Regions from separate parts of the Enterobacter chengduensis genome, predicted to be linked through region 2. Evidence: predicted binding sites of a transcription regulator. Region 2 holds the regulator's gene; the other holds the start of a gene.

The links. Region 2 encodes PhoB, which activates phosphate uptake and scavenging genes when phosphate is short. Its sites were predicted from a motif close to CTGTCATAAAACTGNCNNAT; they were not measured.
Region 1: a site for PhoB is predicted at 5,120-5,139, ahead of FY206_RS08130 (phosphoethanolamine transferase). Genes of this name have one in related genera too.

The regions. Positions count from the first base shown of each region.
Region 1 is NZ_CP043318.1:1,637,768-1,645,104, forward strand. It holds gene glnH (glutamine ABC transporter substrate-binding protein GlnH) at 1-257, opposite strand, end outside; gene dps (DNA starvation/stationary phase protection protein Dps) at 620-1,123, opposite strand; gene rhtA (threonine/homoserine exporter RhtA) at 1,423-2,310, opposite strand; gene ompX (outer membrane protein OmpX) at 2,665-3,183, shown strand; gene FY206_RS08130 (phosphoethanolamine transferase) at 3,302-4,885, opposite strand; gene mntS (manganase accumulation protein MntS) at 5,169-5,297, opposite strand; gene mntR (manganese-binding transcriptional regulator MntR) at 5,481-5,954, shown strand; gene FY206_RS08145 (anion transporter) at 5,951-7,060, shown strand; gene FY206_RS08150 (HlyD family secretion protein) at 7,162-7,337, shown strand, end outside.
Region 2 is NZ_CP043318.1:1,211,335-1,218,671, reverse strand. It holds gene phoR (phosphate regulon sensor histidine kinase PhoR) at 1-1,203, opposite strand, end outside; gene phoB (phosphate response regulator transcription factor PhoB) at 1,225-1,914, opposite strand; gene sbcD (exonuclease subunit SbcD) at 2,102-3,307, shown strand; gene sbcC (exonuclease subunit SbcC) at 3,304-6,435, shown strand; gene mak (fructokinase) at 6,533-7,337, opposite strand, start outside.

The DNA of each region.
Region 1 (7,337 bases), 430 kb from region 2:
GCCACATCAACGTTCTTGGTTTGCAGCGCCGGGATGATGCCGCTGAAGTCCATTGGCTTCAGGGTGTAATCCAGCTTGAGCTCTTTTGCGACTGCGGCCCACAGATCCACATCAAAACCAACGTATTTATCACCCTGTTTGAATTCAAACGGAACGAACGCCGTGTCGGTCGCCACAACCAGTTTGTCGGCAGCCTGAGAGGACACTGCAAAAGCCAGGGTAAGTGCAGCCAGTGAAACTTTTAATACAGACTTCATAGCATTTCCTTTTATATCCACGGGGCGATCCCCTGCGAGAACAGGTGGCACAATGAAAAAATCGTGCCAACTTTACAAGCTGTTGTTTTGCAAAGGGGATGATGTCACGCATTGCACAATAAACGGGGCAATGGGCTTTTATTGCACCAAAGTGGAGCACTGTTTTGGTGCGCTTCGTTTGGCTCAACTGACGGGGAGATATTTAGCGTAAATTCTGACGAAAAAACAATCTTCCGTTAACGGTTGTGTGAGGTGATTATTACAATTTCTTCACTTTTGCACGGTCTCAGGCAAAAAGTGTGCACCATAGATGTGCAAAACCCTCACCGGATAGCGAGGGTTTGATAGAAAATTCGTATGGATTACTCGATGTTAGATTCGATAAACCACAGGAACTGATCCAGGTCGCGGGACGCGGCGGTGAAAATATCGGCTGTATCTTCGTCTTTCGCTTCGCCAATCGCTTTGCGCACATCGTTTGCCACAATCGCGTAGCGGTCCGCCAGCTCTTTCAGGTGGTCCTGAACGGTATGGATATCCAGCGGATAACTCTTCAGTGGCGTTTTGCTGTTAATCACCTGCGTGGTGCCCAGCGCTACGCCGCCTAACTGAACGGCGCGTTCAGCCATCGTATCGAGGTGGGTAACCAGCGCCGTGCGGAAGCCATCCAGCATTTCATGAACGGCAATAAAGTTTGCACCGCGCATATTCCAGTGGGCCTGTTTGGTGATCAGCGAAAGATCGATGAACTGGATCACCTGGCGATTCAGCAACTCAATGGTCGCTTTTTTGTCGCTATCCGATACATCGTTACGGGTATAAAGCAGATTAGACGCTTTCGTTTTCACCAGTTTAGCGGTACTCATAATCTCATATCCTCTTGATGTTTATGTCCCAGGTAATTACGGGACTAAGTATAGCACCGGATTTTTTATCTGCGGTTTGGCTGTGCCTATCGGTTTAATAGCGAGAAGGATGTTGAGAATTTAATGCATTGATATTTATCGATAATTTTAAAGTTGATACAGATCAATCTTAATTTCAGGCTGGGGGAAGTCAATTCAGAGGGATATTTTGAAACGGGGCAAAGTATGTAAGAAATTATAACGACCGTCTTTCTGGCCTTTATTCTGCATGGCGTGGAGGCCATGCAGAATATATGGCCTTAGCGGATATCCACCTTCTCAACTTTAGGTTCCGGGCGCATGGTGAGCGTCGAGCCCATGGATGCCGCGATAATCGAGCAGAGCGCCAGCGTCTGGGTTAATGTCAGGGTTTCGCCAAGAAATACCATCCCGGAGATGGCGGCTAGCGCAGGCTCCATGCTCATCAGGGTGCCAAAGATGCGTGTCGGCAAACGCGTAAGGGCAATCATCTCCAGAGAATAGGGGAGTGCGGTAGAGAGGATCGCGACCGCCAGTCCGATGGGCATGACGGACCATTGCCAGATAGATTCGGTCGCCTGCGCCATGCCGATGGGCACAAATACGATAGCCGCAATCAGGGAACCCAACGCCACCGTTGCCGGACCGTGCTCTTCGCCTGCACGCTGGCCCGTGAGGATATAAACGGCCCAGCAGGCGCCTGCTCCCAGCGCCAGGGCTGCACCCGTCAGATCAATCTCAGCGACGCTCTGGCCCAGGGGAAGCAGGAACCATAACCCCAGAACGGCTAACACGACCCAGATAAAATCGACCGGACGTCGGGAGGCGAAAAGCGCCACCGCCAGCGGGCCGGTGAACTCCAGCGCGACGGCAATACCCAGCGGTATCGTCTGGATGGAGAGGTAAAACAGGTAGTTCATCGCCCCCAGGGAGAGTCCATAAAACAGCAGGGGTAAACGCTGCTCCTTTTTGAAGCGCAGACGCCAGGGTTTGAAAATAATCACCAGTATTGCCGTGCCCAGCGCGATACGCAGGGCGGTCACCCCGGGCGCGCCAACCAGCGGGATAAGCGATTTTGCAAGCGAAGCGCCGCTTTGGATGGACAACATGGCAATCAGTATGACTGCGACCGGCAACCAGACCGACGACGTGCGGGATAACCCAGGCATCCTTTCTCCTGTCAGCTTATGTCAAACGAGGTAAAGGTTGCAGTGTAAAGGAAATATGCGGTAACGGTTGAGGCGCTGTTGAAAAAAATCCGCGTGAAATCCGTAAAATGGTTAAGCGCTGGTGGATTTATCGCCTGTCAGATTAGGAATAATCTGGATGAATGTCGCTGCGCAGACGCGCACTATGCGCATTTAGTAGTGAAAATTGTATGTGATTTGAAAGAGATAGCTGATGCTGGAAACGTTCTGTTACAGGAAAAGTTTTATTAGACATCACGAATCACAAAGAGTTTCGCAAATTTTTTTGATATATTTAAAACTTACGGACTTACTTGGATCACATTTGAGGTGGTTATGAAAAAAATTGCATGTCTTTCAGCACTGGCCGCTGTACTGGCTGTTTCCGCAGGTACCGCTGTAGCGGCGACTTCTACTGTTACTGGTGGTTACGCTCAGAGCGACTATCAGGGCGTGATGAACAAAGCTAACGGCTTCAACCTGAAGTATCGCTACGAGCAGGATAACAACCCACTGGGCGTGATCGGTTCTTTCACCTACACCGAGAAAGATCGTACTGACAACGGCGCGTACAACAAAGGTCAGTACTACGGTATCACTGCTGGTCCAGCTTACCGTCTGAACGACTGGGCAAGCATCTACGGTGTTGTAGGTGTTGGCTACGGTAAATTCCAGCAGACCGAAAACCAGGGTCTGAACCGCACTGCAAGCAACAGCGACTACGGCTTCTCCTATGGCGCAGGCCTGCAGTTCAACCCAATCCAGGACGTTGCTCTGGACTTCTCCTATGAGCAGAGCCGTATCCGCAACGTTGACGTTGGCACCTGGATCGCGGGCGTAGGTTACCGCTTCTAATCACTTCGGTGATTAAATAAAAAATCCGCCCATGTGGCGGATTTTTTTTTGTTTATTCCCCTCCCGCAGTGGGGAGAGGGAGCCGACTGTGCTGGCATCGGTCCGCACGAGACGGCAATTACTTACTCTTAATATCAAAAATATCCGTACCCAGATGGTTGTAGTCAACTTTCTGTAACTTAAAGTTGGTAACGTAAACTGGGGGAGCTTTCTTATTAGAGACAAACGGGTAAGCATTTTTTATCTGCTCGGCCGTAATCCCCGTCCACTGCGAAAAGAACTGCAGGAAATCATTTGCCGAACGACGCGCTTTAATAACGCGATGCGTTTTATCGTCACTCGACAGCACCATAAACGGCACCTGGAAATTCTGCTGGAACTTGTCATCGTGCGCCAGATACTGCACCTCTTTGCCGCGTTCCTTAAACGCCAGCCCGTGATCCGAGAAATAGACCATTGAGAAGCTGTCGCCCGTGTTGCGTAGCTGATCGTACAGCTTGCTGAGCAGGTCGTCGGTTTGCGTCATGGTGTAGAGATAACAGGACGTCTCTTTGGACTGCACGAACTCCGCGTACTTGCCGCCGGTCCGATCGCAGGCCTGCGGGTGAGACCCCATCAGATGCAGGACGATCAGCTGAGGCTGGGTGCGCGGGGTGGCGAAGACCTGGGCCGTCATCTTCAGCAGCGCCTCATCTTTGGTGTTTTTGTCGGCTTCAAAGTCACCGTTTTTCAGGAACTGCACTTCGTCAGCCCGTTTGGCGATGCTGGCGATAGCCGTATCGTATTCACCAATTTGCCCCTGATTGGAGAACCACCAGGTCTGGTAACCGGCGCGGTTTGCCAGGGTGACAAAATTATCCTGATACTGAGGTTTACCGTCGACGACCCGGTTAAGCGTCAGGCCGAGCGATTTCTGCGTTGAGCCGCTGGCCGCGACATAATCGGTAAACAGCGTGCCTTTGACCGAACTCGCAAACGGGGTGTTATCCCAGTGGCCGCCGAAGGCCCCCATGGCATCGCGACGCGCGCTTTCGCCAATCACCACCACGTAGGTGTGATATTTCGGCTTAACGGCCAGCACGTTCCAGGTGTCTTTCATATTGGAAAGCTCAGCCATGCGCGCCTGTTCGTCGAGAACCTCTTTATTATTCACCACGACGTCTTTCACGAAGCGGAATACCGGATAGCCGATGTTAATAAGCCTTAGCTTACCGTCCCAGGGAATATTCTGGATGGGGGCGACGAACGCCACGGCAACGCTGAATACCAGACAGAGTAGTTCGATCTTACCCCAGGATTTTTTCTCGCCCGGCTGGCGGCGGATGGCGATAACGCCCAACGCGAAGATAAAGAGCCCCACCACGTAGCTGTACCACGGGAAGATCGTCAGGATCTCCGTCGACTCTTCCATATTGGTCGAGTGCAGCGCCAGCAGGGTATTAAAGTTTGGCGAGCCGTAGGCCTGACCAAACGGGAAATAGAGCGCAGCAACCAGCGAACAGATCCCGATTAACGCTTTTTGCACGCGCGGCGCAGAGCGCCAAAGCACGTGCAGAATGCAGGTGAAGGCCACCGCGTAGAGCAGACTAAAGGGATAACCCAGCGCAAAGTTAATCAGTAATGACTGCAAAAAGTAAAACCCCGTCCACGGGCTTAAGGCCCGGCTGCGGGTCACAACGGTATCTATCAGGGTTACATTCATAGGTCACTATCATGGATGAAAACGCCATGTGCTCACCCTGGCGTCAAGGGTCATAACCTGCCTGACAGTGCGTGGAGAGGGAATGAGGGTCCGCTTCAGCGAGCCGCAAATTGTGCAGGGCTGCAAGAAGATAGTGCGAGCGCTAAAGAATATCAACAGTTGCTAAGCAGATGTTTTGCGAAGGGGATTGCAAATCCGTAAAAAAAAACGGGAATAGGGCGGCTGGAAGCCAGTTTACTGCGGGTTTGTGACGGAAAAATGAAGCGGCGTACCGCAACGCCGCTTAGTGGGATGGTTTGTCGTCCTGATGCGGTTTGTTGTTAAACATATCGCACAGCATGTTCAACAGCATTAAGCGCACTTTAAAGGGTGAGTGGGTAAACACGGTCATGCACCTCTTGAATTCGTTCATAAGCCCTCCTGAGTTTTGATCCCTTCGATCCGTGAAGGGTGACTGCATTACATACAGATATAGCACAGGCTATATTGTATAGCTATGGCTATTTCGTTAATTTTTTGTGCTTGCTTAGGGATGGTTTACAATGTGCGCTCTCGATACCGGGCGCTGGAAGCGTCACCCCACTGAGGAAGTACAATGAACCGTCGCGCAGGTAAGCCAACCATTAAAAAAACGACGCAGCTGGTGAATGTTGAAGAACATGTCGAAGGTTTTCGTCAGGTCCGTGAAGCGCACCGGCGTGAACTGATTGATGATTATGTTGAACTCATTTCCGATCTGATTCGTGAGGTTGGGGAAGCGCGTCAGGTCGATATGGCCGCCCGACTGGGGGTTTCGCAGCCGACTGTGGCTAAAATGTTAAAACGCCTGGCCTCCGTGGGCTTAATTGAAATGATCCCCTGGCGCGGCGTGTTTCTGACGCCGGAAGGGGAGAAACTCGCGCAGGAGAGCCGCGAGCGCCATCAGCTTGTCGAGAATTTTTTACTGGTGCTGGGCGTCAGCCCGGAGATCGCCCGCCGGGATGCGGAAGGCATGGAACACCACGTCAGCGAAGAGACGCTGGTGAAGTTTCGCGAATTTACCCTTAAATATGGTCCCTCCGCTGAATGAAAATCCCTGGACTGCAGGCCCTGGCACGCGATCGTTTCTTCCATCTCTTACTCATCATTGGCGCAGGGTTAAGCCTCTTTGTGCCGTTTGCCCCACACGCCTGGCCCGCCGCGATTGACTGGCGGACCATCATTACCCTGAGCGGCCTGATGATGCTCACCAAAGGGGTCGAGCTGAGCGGCTATTTTGACGTGCTGGGCCGTAAAATGGTGCGTCGCTTTGCCACCGAACGCAGGCTGTCCCTGTTTATGGTGTTCTCCGCCGCGCTGCTGTCGACGTTTCTGACCAACGACGTGGCGCTGTTTATCATCGTGCCCCTCACGCTTACGCTGCGTAAGCTGTGCGAAATCCCGGTCAGCCGGCTGATCATCTTTGAAGCGCTGGCCGTCAATGCCGGCTCGCTTCTGACGCCAATCGGCAACCCGCAAAATATCCTGCTCTGGGGACGGTCCGGCCTGTCGTTCGCCGCCTTCACCTGGCAGATGGCCCCGCTGGCGCTGGTGATGATGCTGTCGCTGCTGGCGGTATGCTGGTTTGCGTTTCCGGATAAAAAACTGCGGTACCACAGCGGCACGGCGGGCCCGCAGTGGCAGCCGCGCCTGGTGTGGAGCTGCCTCGGGCTATACATCGTCTTTCTGTTCGCCCTGGAGCTGAAGGTTGAGCTGGCGGGCGTTCTGCTCGTCGCCGCAGGGTTTGTCGTGCTGGCGCGCCGCGTGCTGGTCAGCGTGGACTGGACGCTGCTGCTGGTCTTTATGGCGATGTTTATTGATGTGCATCTCCTCATCCAGCTTCCGGTGCTGCAGAACGTGCTGCACGGGGTCAGCGCGCTGTCTCAGCCGGGACTGTGGCTGACGGCGATTGGCCTGTCGCAGTTTATCAGCAACGTGCCTTCCACCATTCTGCTGCTCAACTACGTTCCGCCCGATACCCTGCTGGCCTGGGCCGTGAACATCGGCGGGTTTGGGCTGCTGCCCGGATCGCTGGCAAACCTGATTGCCCTGCGTATGGCTAACGACCGTCGTATCTGGTGGCGCTTCCATCTCTGGTCAATTCCTATGCTGGTCTGGGCCGCGGCGATCGGTTTCGGACTATTCCTTCTCATATAGTGCGCAATTTGTCAGTTTTTCCTGGCAAACGTATAGCAACGTCCTAGCTTTAGTGAACGGCATAGTGTGATGCCGCTCACTGACAGGACCGTTGCTGAACTATGGCTGAAGATCAAAACCCGCCTGCTGACGAGCAGGACAAAAACAATAATGAGCGTAAGCGCCCGGGCAAAAAACCATTAATTATCCTCGGCATTGTCGTGGTGGTGATGGTCGTTGTGGCGCTGGTGTGGTGGCTTTTAACCCGTAACCAGGAGACGACTGACGACGCCTTTAC
Region 2 (7,337 bases):
GTGGTGATTAACCGCGTGTTTCACAATCGCCAGCCCCAGGCCGCTTCCGCCCGTCTGCCGCGATCGCGCTTTATCCACGCGGTAGAAACGCTCGGTCAGGCGCGGAATATGCTCAGGGGCAATCCCCGGCCCGTTGTCTTCCACGCTAAACTCGGCTCCCGTTGAGGTATGGCGCCAGCGCACCACGATCTCCGTCCCCTCCGGGGTATGATTCACCGCGTTATACACCAGGTTAGAAATGGCGCTGCGCAGTTCATCTTCGCTGCCCAGCACCTTTAGCGTGCTGTCGACCTCAAAGGTCAGGTGATGCTTTTTGTGGCTTAACGTCTGCGCTTCACGCTCCACGACCCGCAGCATCATCGGCACATCTATCGTGTCATTCAGCGCAAGCGTAGGCGCCGCCTCAATCTTCGAGAGCGTCAGCAGCTGCTTGACCAGCCCTTCCATGCGGTGCGTTTGCTCGCGCATGGTGTGCAGCGCTTTTTCACGCGGCGCGCCTTCCAGCGTTTGCTCCTGCATCATCTCCAGGTAGCCCTGAAGCACGGTCAGCGGGGTACGCAGCTCGTGGCTGACGTTGGCGAAGAAGTTGCGACGCGCCCCTTCCAACTGGTGCATCTGGGTGACATCGCGCGCCACCATCAGCCACTGCTTATCGCTGTAGGGCATCACGCGGATTTCCAGATGACGACCGTTATTGAGCTTGAGGTTATGCGGGCGGCTAAAATCACGCTTTTTCAGATACAGCGTGAACTCGGGATAGCGCAGAAGGTTGAGGATGTTCTGACCATTGTCGTCCGGCCAGCGCAGGCCCAGCAGCTGCTGCGCCAGGCCGTTACACCAGAAGATCGTCCCCTCTTCGGTGGTCAGGATCACCGCATCCGGCAGCGACTCCGCGCCGCTGCGAAAGCGTTTAATCAGGCTTCCCAGCTCGCGGCGGCGCTTTTTATTACGCATCTGCATCTGGTGCAGACCGTACAGCAGCGGCTCCCAGCTGCCGCTTCCCGGCGGCGGCGTCATGCTTCGGTCAACCCATAGCCACCACGAGAGGCGCAGCAGGTTCCAGAAATGCCAAATCAGCAGCCCGGTGACCGACGCCAGCAGAAACCACGGCAGGTGCCCAAGAAAAGCCCCCAGAATGAAGGCCGGAATACAGCATAAGATCAGTTCAAAGACGAGCCTTTTCCATGACAGACGTTCCAGCACGCGTCACACTCCTGTCATTGTTCAGAAACGGGTCGAAAAACGATAACCCGTGCCGCGGACCGTCTGCACCATGCGATCGTGGCCGCTCAGTTCCAGCGCTTTTCGCAGGCGGCGGATGTGGACGTCAACCGTACGGTCTTCGACATACACGTTAGTTCCCCAGACGTTATTCAGCAACTGTTCGCGGCTGTACACGCGCTCCGGGTGGGTCATAAAGAAGTGCAGGAGCTTAAATTCGGTAGGCCCCATGTCGAGGGGATTTTCGCCGGTCATCACGCGGTGCGACGTGGGGTCAAGGCTCAGTCCCTGCATCTCAATCACCTCCTCCACCGCCATCGGCGAAATGCGGCGCATCACGGCTTTAATGCGGGCCACCAGCTCTTTTGGGGAGAACGGTTTGGTAATGTAATCGTCCGCGCCGGTCTCCAGACCGCGCACGCGATCCTCTTCTTCTCCGCGCGCCGTAAGCATCACAACCGGAATGTCGCGGGTCAGCGCTTCACGCTTGAGGTGTTTGATAAACTGCAGTCCGGAGCCGCCGGGCAACATCCAGTCCAGCAGAATCAGATCGGGCCAGGGTTCATTCAGCTGGTTCACAGCGCTGTCATAATCTTCCGCTTCAACCGGCTGGAAGCCGTTTTGCTCGAGCACGAAGCACACCATTTCACGAATTGGAGCTTCATCTTCTACGACCAGAATACGTCTCGCCATACTTTGCCCTGTCTTATCTTATTTACGTTACAAGTTTGTAATTCGGCGCCATTATGCGTCAGATTTATGACAGATTTATGAAAAACAGTACCACGTTAGCGGGCAAACTGTTGTTTTATTACAGCGGTTATTTTCCCTTCTCTGAACGTTTATAATCCTGCTTTCTCTTTTTTGCCACGGAACCGCTATGCGTATACTTCACACCTCGGACTGGCATCTGGGCCAAAATTTTTACAGCAAAAGCCGTGCGGCTGAACATGAAGCGTTCCTGAACTGGCTGCTGGAAACGGCACAGACGCACGAGGTGGACGCGATTATCGTGGCGGGTGACATCTTTGATACCGGCTCTCCCCCCAGCTATGCGCGGGAGCTGTATAACCGCTTCGTGGTGAATCTGCAGCAAACCGGCTGTCATCTGGTGATTGTCGCGGGCAACCACGATTCCGTCGCGACGCTCAACGAGTCCCGCGACATCCTGGCATTTCTCAATACTACCGTAGTGGCCAGCGCCGGGCACCCTCCGCAGATCCTGAAAAAGCGCGACGGCTCGCCGGGTGCGGTGCTGTGTCCCATCCCGTTTTTACGTCCGCGCGATATCGTGCAAAGCCAGGCCGGGCTGTCGGGCGCGGAAAAGCAGCAGCATTTATTACAGGCCATCACCGACTACTATCGCCAGCAGCACGCCGATGCCTGTGCCCTGCGGGGCGACCGGCCAATTCCGGTGATTGCAACCGGGCACCTCACCACCGTCGGGGCCAGTAAAAGTGACGCCGTGCGTGACATCTATATCGGCACGCTGGACGCCTTTCCGGCGCAAAACTTTCCGCCAGCGGACTACATTGCGCTGGGGCATATTCACCGCGCCCAGGTTATCGGCGGCAGCGAGCACATTCGCTACTGCGGATCCCCTATTTCGCTCAGCTTTGACGAGACGGGCAAAGCCAAATCCGTCCATCTGGTGAGCTTCAGCGAGGGCAAACTCGCCGCCGTCGAGACGCTGGAGGTGCCCGTTACCCAGCCGCTGGCGGTGCTGAAAGGCGATCTCGACGCCATTACCGCCCAGCTTGAGCAGTGGCGCGGGGCATCGCTTAACCCGCCCGTCTGGCTGGATATCGAAATCACCACCGACGACTACCTGCACGATATGCAGCGAAAAATCCAGGCCCTGACCGAAGACCTGCCGGTAGAGGTGTTACTGGTGCGCCGCAGCCGCGAGCAGCGCGAGAAAATTCTGTTAAGCGCCCAGCGGGAAACGCTCAGCGAACTGCGGGTGGAAGAGGTATTTGAACGCAGGCTCTCGCAGGAGGAAATTGACGACGCGAAGCGCGCAAGGCTTAGCGAACTGTTCAACCATACCCTGCATGCGCTCAATGATGAGGAAGAAAACGCGTGAAAATTCTGAGCCTGCGCCTGAAAAATCTTAACTCCCTCAAGGGCGAGTGGAAAATTGACTTCACCGCCGAGCCGTTTGCCAGCAACGGTCTGTTTGCCATCACCGGCGCGACGGGGGCAGGCAAAACCACCCTGCTCGACGCCATCTGCCTGGCGCTTTATCACGAAACGCCGCGGCTGCAGAAGGTCTCTCAGGCGCAAAACGACCTGATGACGCGCGACACCGCCGAGTGCCTGGCGGAGGTGGAGTTCGAGGTTAAAGGCACCGCCTATCGCGCCTTCTGGAGCCAGAACCGGGCGCGCAACCAGCCGGACGGGAACCTGCAGGCGCCGCGCGTGGAGCTGGCGCGCTGCGAAGACGGCAAAATTCTGGCCGATAAGGTGACGGACAAACTGGAGCAAACCGCCGCGCTCACCGGGCTGGACTATGGCCGCTTTACCCGCTCGATGCTGCTCTCCCAGGGGCAGTTTGCCGCCTTCCTCAACGCCAAACCGAGCGATCGTGCCGAGCTGCTGGAAGAGCTGACCGGCACCGAAATCTACGGCCAGATTTCCGCCATGGTGTTTGAAAAACACAAAGCGGCCCGCAGCGTGCTGGAAAAGTGCGAGGCGCAGGCGGCGGGCGTCGTGCTGCTCAGCGAAGAACAGCAGCAGCAGTTACAGCAAAGTTTGCAGGCACTTACTGACGAAGAGAAAACCCTGCTGGAACAGCAGCAAAGCCAACAGAAACATTTTCAGTGGCTTACGCGTCATGATGAGCTCGTGCTGGAGCAACAGCGCGTTACCGCGATGCAGCAGCAGGCGCAGCAGGCGCTGACGAACGCGGCGCCAGAGCTGGCAAAGCTCCAGCTTGCGCTGCCCACCGCCCAGCTTCGTCCACTCTGGGAACATCAGCAGGAGCAAACCGCGCGCCTGGCGCAAACACGGCAGCGAATTGTTGAAGTAAATACTCGCTTACAGGCCAAAACCGCACTGCGTTCGCGTATCCGCAATACCGCCCTGCGTGACCACGAGCAGCTTCAGGCCGAACTGACGGCGCTCGCGCAGTGGCTGGCGGAGCACGAACGCTATCGCCTGCTGGGCCAGGAGATTGCCGGCTGGCGCGCCCAGTTCTCGCAGCTGAACCGCGATAACGCGCAGCTGGCCTCGCTTGCTGCGCGGATGAATGAATTACGTCACAAGCTGGCAAAGATGCCGGAAAATACGCTGACCCTGACGGCGGATGAGGTCAGCGCGGCCATGGAGCAGCAGGCCGAAACACGCCCGCTGCGCCAGCGGCTAACGTCGCTGCATGCCCGCTATCAGCCGCTGCAAAAGCGCCTGCGCCAGAGCGGTGAAAGCGTGCAGAAAGCTCGGGCGGAGCAGAACACGCTTAATGAAACGCTGACGCTACGCCGCCAGCAGTACAAAGAGAAACACCAGCACTATCTGGACCTGAAGGCCCTGTGCGAACGTGAAGCGACGATTAAAGATCTGGAAAGCTATCGTTCCCGGCTTGAGGCAGGCAAACCCTGTCCGCTGTGCGGCTCCAGCGAGCATCCCGCCGTTGAGCAGTATCAGTCGCTTGAGCTGACGGATAACCAGCGTCGGCGAGATGCCCTGGAAAAAGAGGTGGCCGCGCTTAAAGAGGAAGGCCTGCTGGTGCTGGGACAGGTGAATGCCCTGACCCAGCAAATTCAGCGCGAGACAGACGACGCGCAGACGCTCTCTCAGGAAGAGCAAGCGCTCACTAAAGAGTGGATGGCGGCCTGCGCCTCTCTGAATATAGCGCTTAATATTCAGGAAGATATTGCGCCATGGATGAACGAACAGGAACGCTACGAACGTCAGCTTTATCAGCTTAGCCAGCGTCTCACCCTGCAAAACCAGCTGCACGAGCAGGAGGCGCAGGCGCGGCAGCACCAGCAGCAGCTGGCGGCCACGCGCCAGGCGCTGGAGCACACCCTGCTCGCGCTGTCGCTTAGCGTTCCCGAAGCGGGGAGCGAAGCCGCCTGGCTGCACGCCCGCGAAGCGGAATTCGCGCAGTGGCAGGAGAAGCAAACCCAGCACGGCGTGCTGCAGGAACGTATAGGCGCCCTGAAGCCGCTGCTCGACACGCTTCCGGCAACGAACGGCGAAGAAGCCGAACCGGCCATTCCTGACGGCTGGCGCGACGTCCACGACGAATGCGTGTCGCTGCAAAGCCAGCTCGCCGCGCAGCAGCAGCAGGAAAAGCTGGAGCAAGAGCGCCTGCATCAGTCACAGACGCAGTTCACCGCGGCGCTCGCGGCGAGCTGCTTTGCCGATCGGGACGCGTTCCTTGCCGCCCTGCTGGATGACGGCGCCATTCGCCACCTCGAACAGATGAAGCAGTCGCTCGAAAACCAGACCCAGCAGGCCGCGGCGCTGTGCGGCCAGGCTAACCAGCAGCTGCAGGCGCATCTGGCCCTGCGGCCGGAAGGCCTCGACGCCGATGCCCCTGCGCTGCAAAGCCGGCTGCAGCAGCTGGCGCAGCGGCTTCGCGAGAACACGACGCATCAGGGTGAGATCCGCCAGCAGCTTAAGCAGGACAGCGATAACCGTCAGCATCGGCTGGCGCTGATGCAGCAAATTGAAGAGGCCGCGCGCCAGGCCGACGACTGGGGTTATCTGAATGCGCTTATCGGCTCCAGCACCGGCGACAAGTTCCGTAAGTTCGCCCAGGGACTGACCCTGGACAATCTTGTCTGGCTTGCTAACCAGCAGCTTAACCGTCTGCACGGGCGTTATTTATTGCAGCGCAAGGCCAGCGACGCGCTGGAGCTGGAAGTGGTCGATACCTGGCAGGCGGATGCGGTGCGTGATACCCGGACCCTCTCCGGCGGCGAGAGCTTCCTCGTCAGCCTGGCGCTGGCGCTGGCCCTTTCTGACCTGGTGAGCCATAAAACGCGGATCGATTCCCTGTTCCTGGATGAAGGTTTCGGCACGCTCGACAGCGAAACGCTGGATACCGCGCTGGATGCGCTCGACGCGCTGAACGCCACCGGGAAAACCATCGGCGTGATCAGCCACGTAGAGGCGATGAAAGAGCGCATTCCGGTGCAGATCAAAGTGAAGAAGATTAACGGGCTGGGGTATAGCAGGCTGGATAGGGAATTTGCGGTGGAATAAATGGGGGTCGGAGCGGTCTGGTGCCCTCACCCTAGCCCTCTCCCACAGGGAGAGGGTACAAACACCAAAAACAGCAACTTGCGCTGCTGTTTTGCTTTTATTCCGGCCACAGCCACGCCGCGCCGCGCACGCCGCTGGAGTCACCGTGGACGGCTTTGCGGATCGGGGTTTCACACTCGCCGCCGAAGACCCACTGCTTCACCAGGTTCGGTACCGTGGCGTACAGCCGGTCGACGTTGCTCATGCCGCCGCCGAGCACAATGACGTCCGGATCGAGAATATTCACCACGTGCGCCAGGGATTTCGCCAGCCGCATTTCGTAGCGGCTCAGGGCCAGTTCGGCCACCGGATCCTGCTCTTCGACCAGACGCATAATCTCGTTCCCCTTGAGCGGCTGGCCGCTCAGACGGTGGTAGTCGGTCGCAAAACCGGTGCCGGAGATAAACGTCTCAATACAGCCTTGTTTACCGCAGTAGCACGGCACTTCAGCGCGGTATTTAAGCTCATCTTCATCCATCCACGGCAGCGGGTTGTGCCCCCACTCGCCGGCGGTACCGTTTCCGCCGATATGGGCGCGCCCGCCGAACGCCACGCCCGCGCCGCAGCCGGTACCGATGATGACGGCAAACACGGTCTGGGCACCGGCCGCCGCGCCGTCGATGGCCTCAGAGACCGCCAGGCAGTTGGCGTCGTTGGCCAGACGCACTTCCCGCTTCAGGCGCGCGCTTAAATCTTTATCAAACGGCTGACCGTTGAGCCAGGTGGAGTTGGCGTTTTTAACCACCCCGGTATACGGCGAGATCGACCCCGGGATCCCCATCCCGACGCTGCCGGTTTGCCCCGTGGCCTGCTCGGCCATCTCGACCAGCTGAACAATCGTCTCGATAGTCTGGTGATAATCA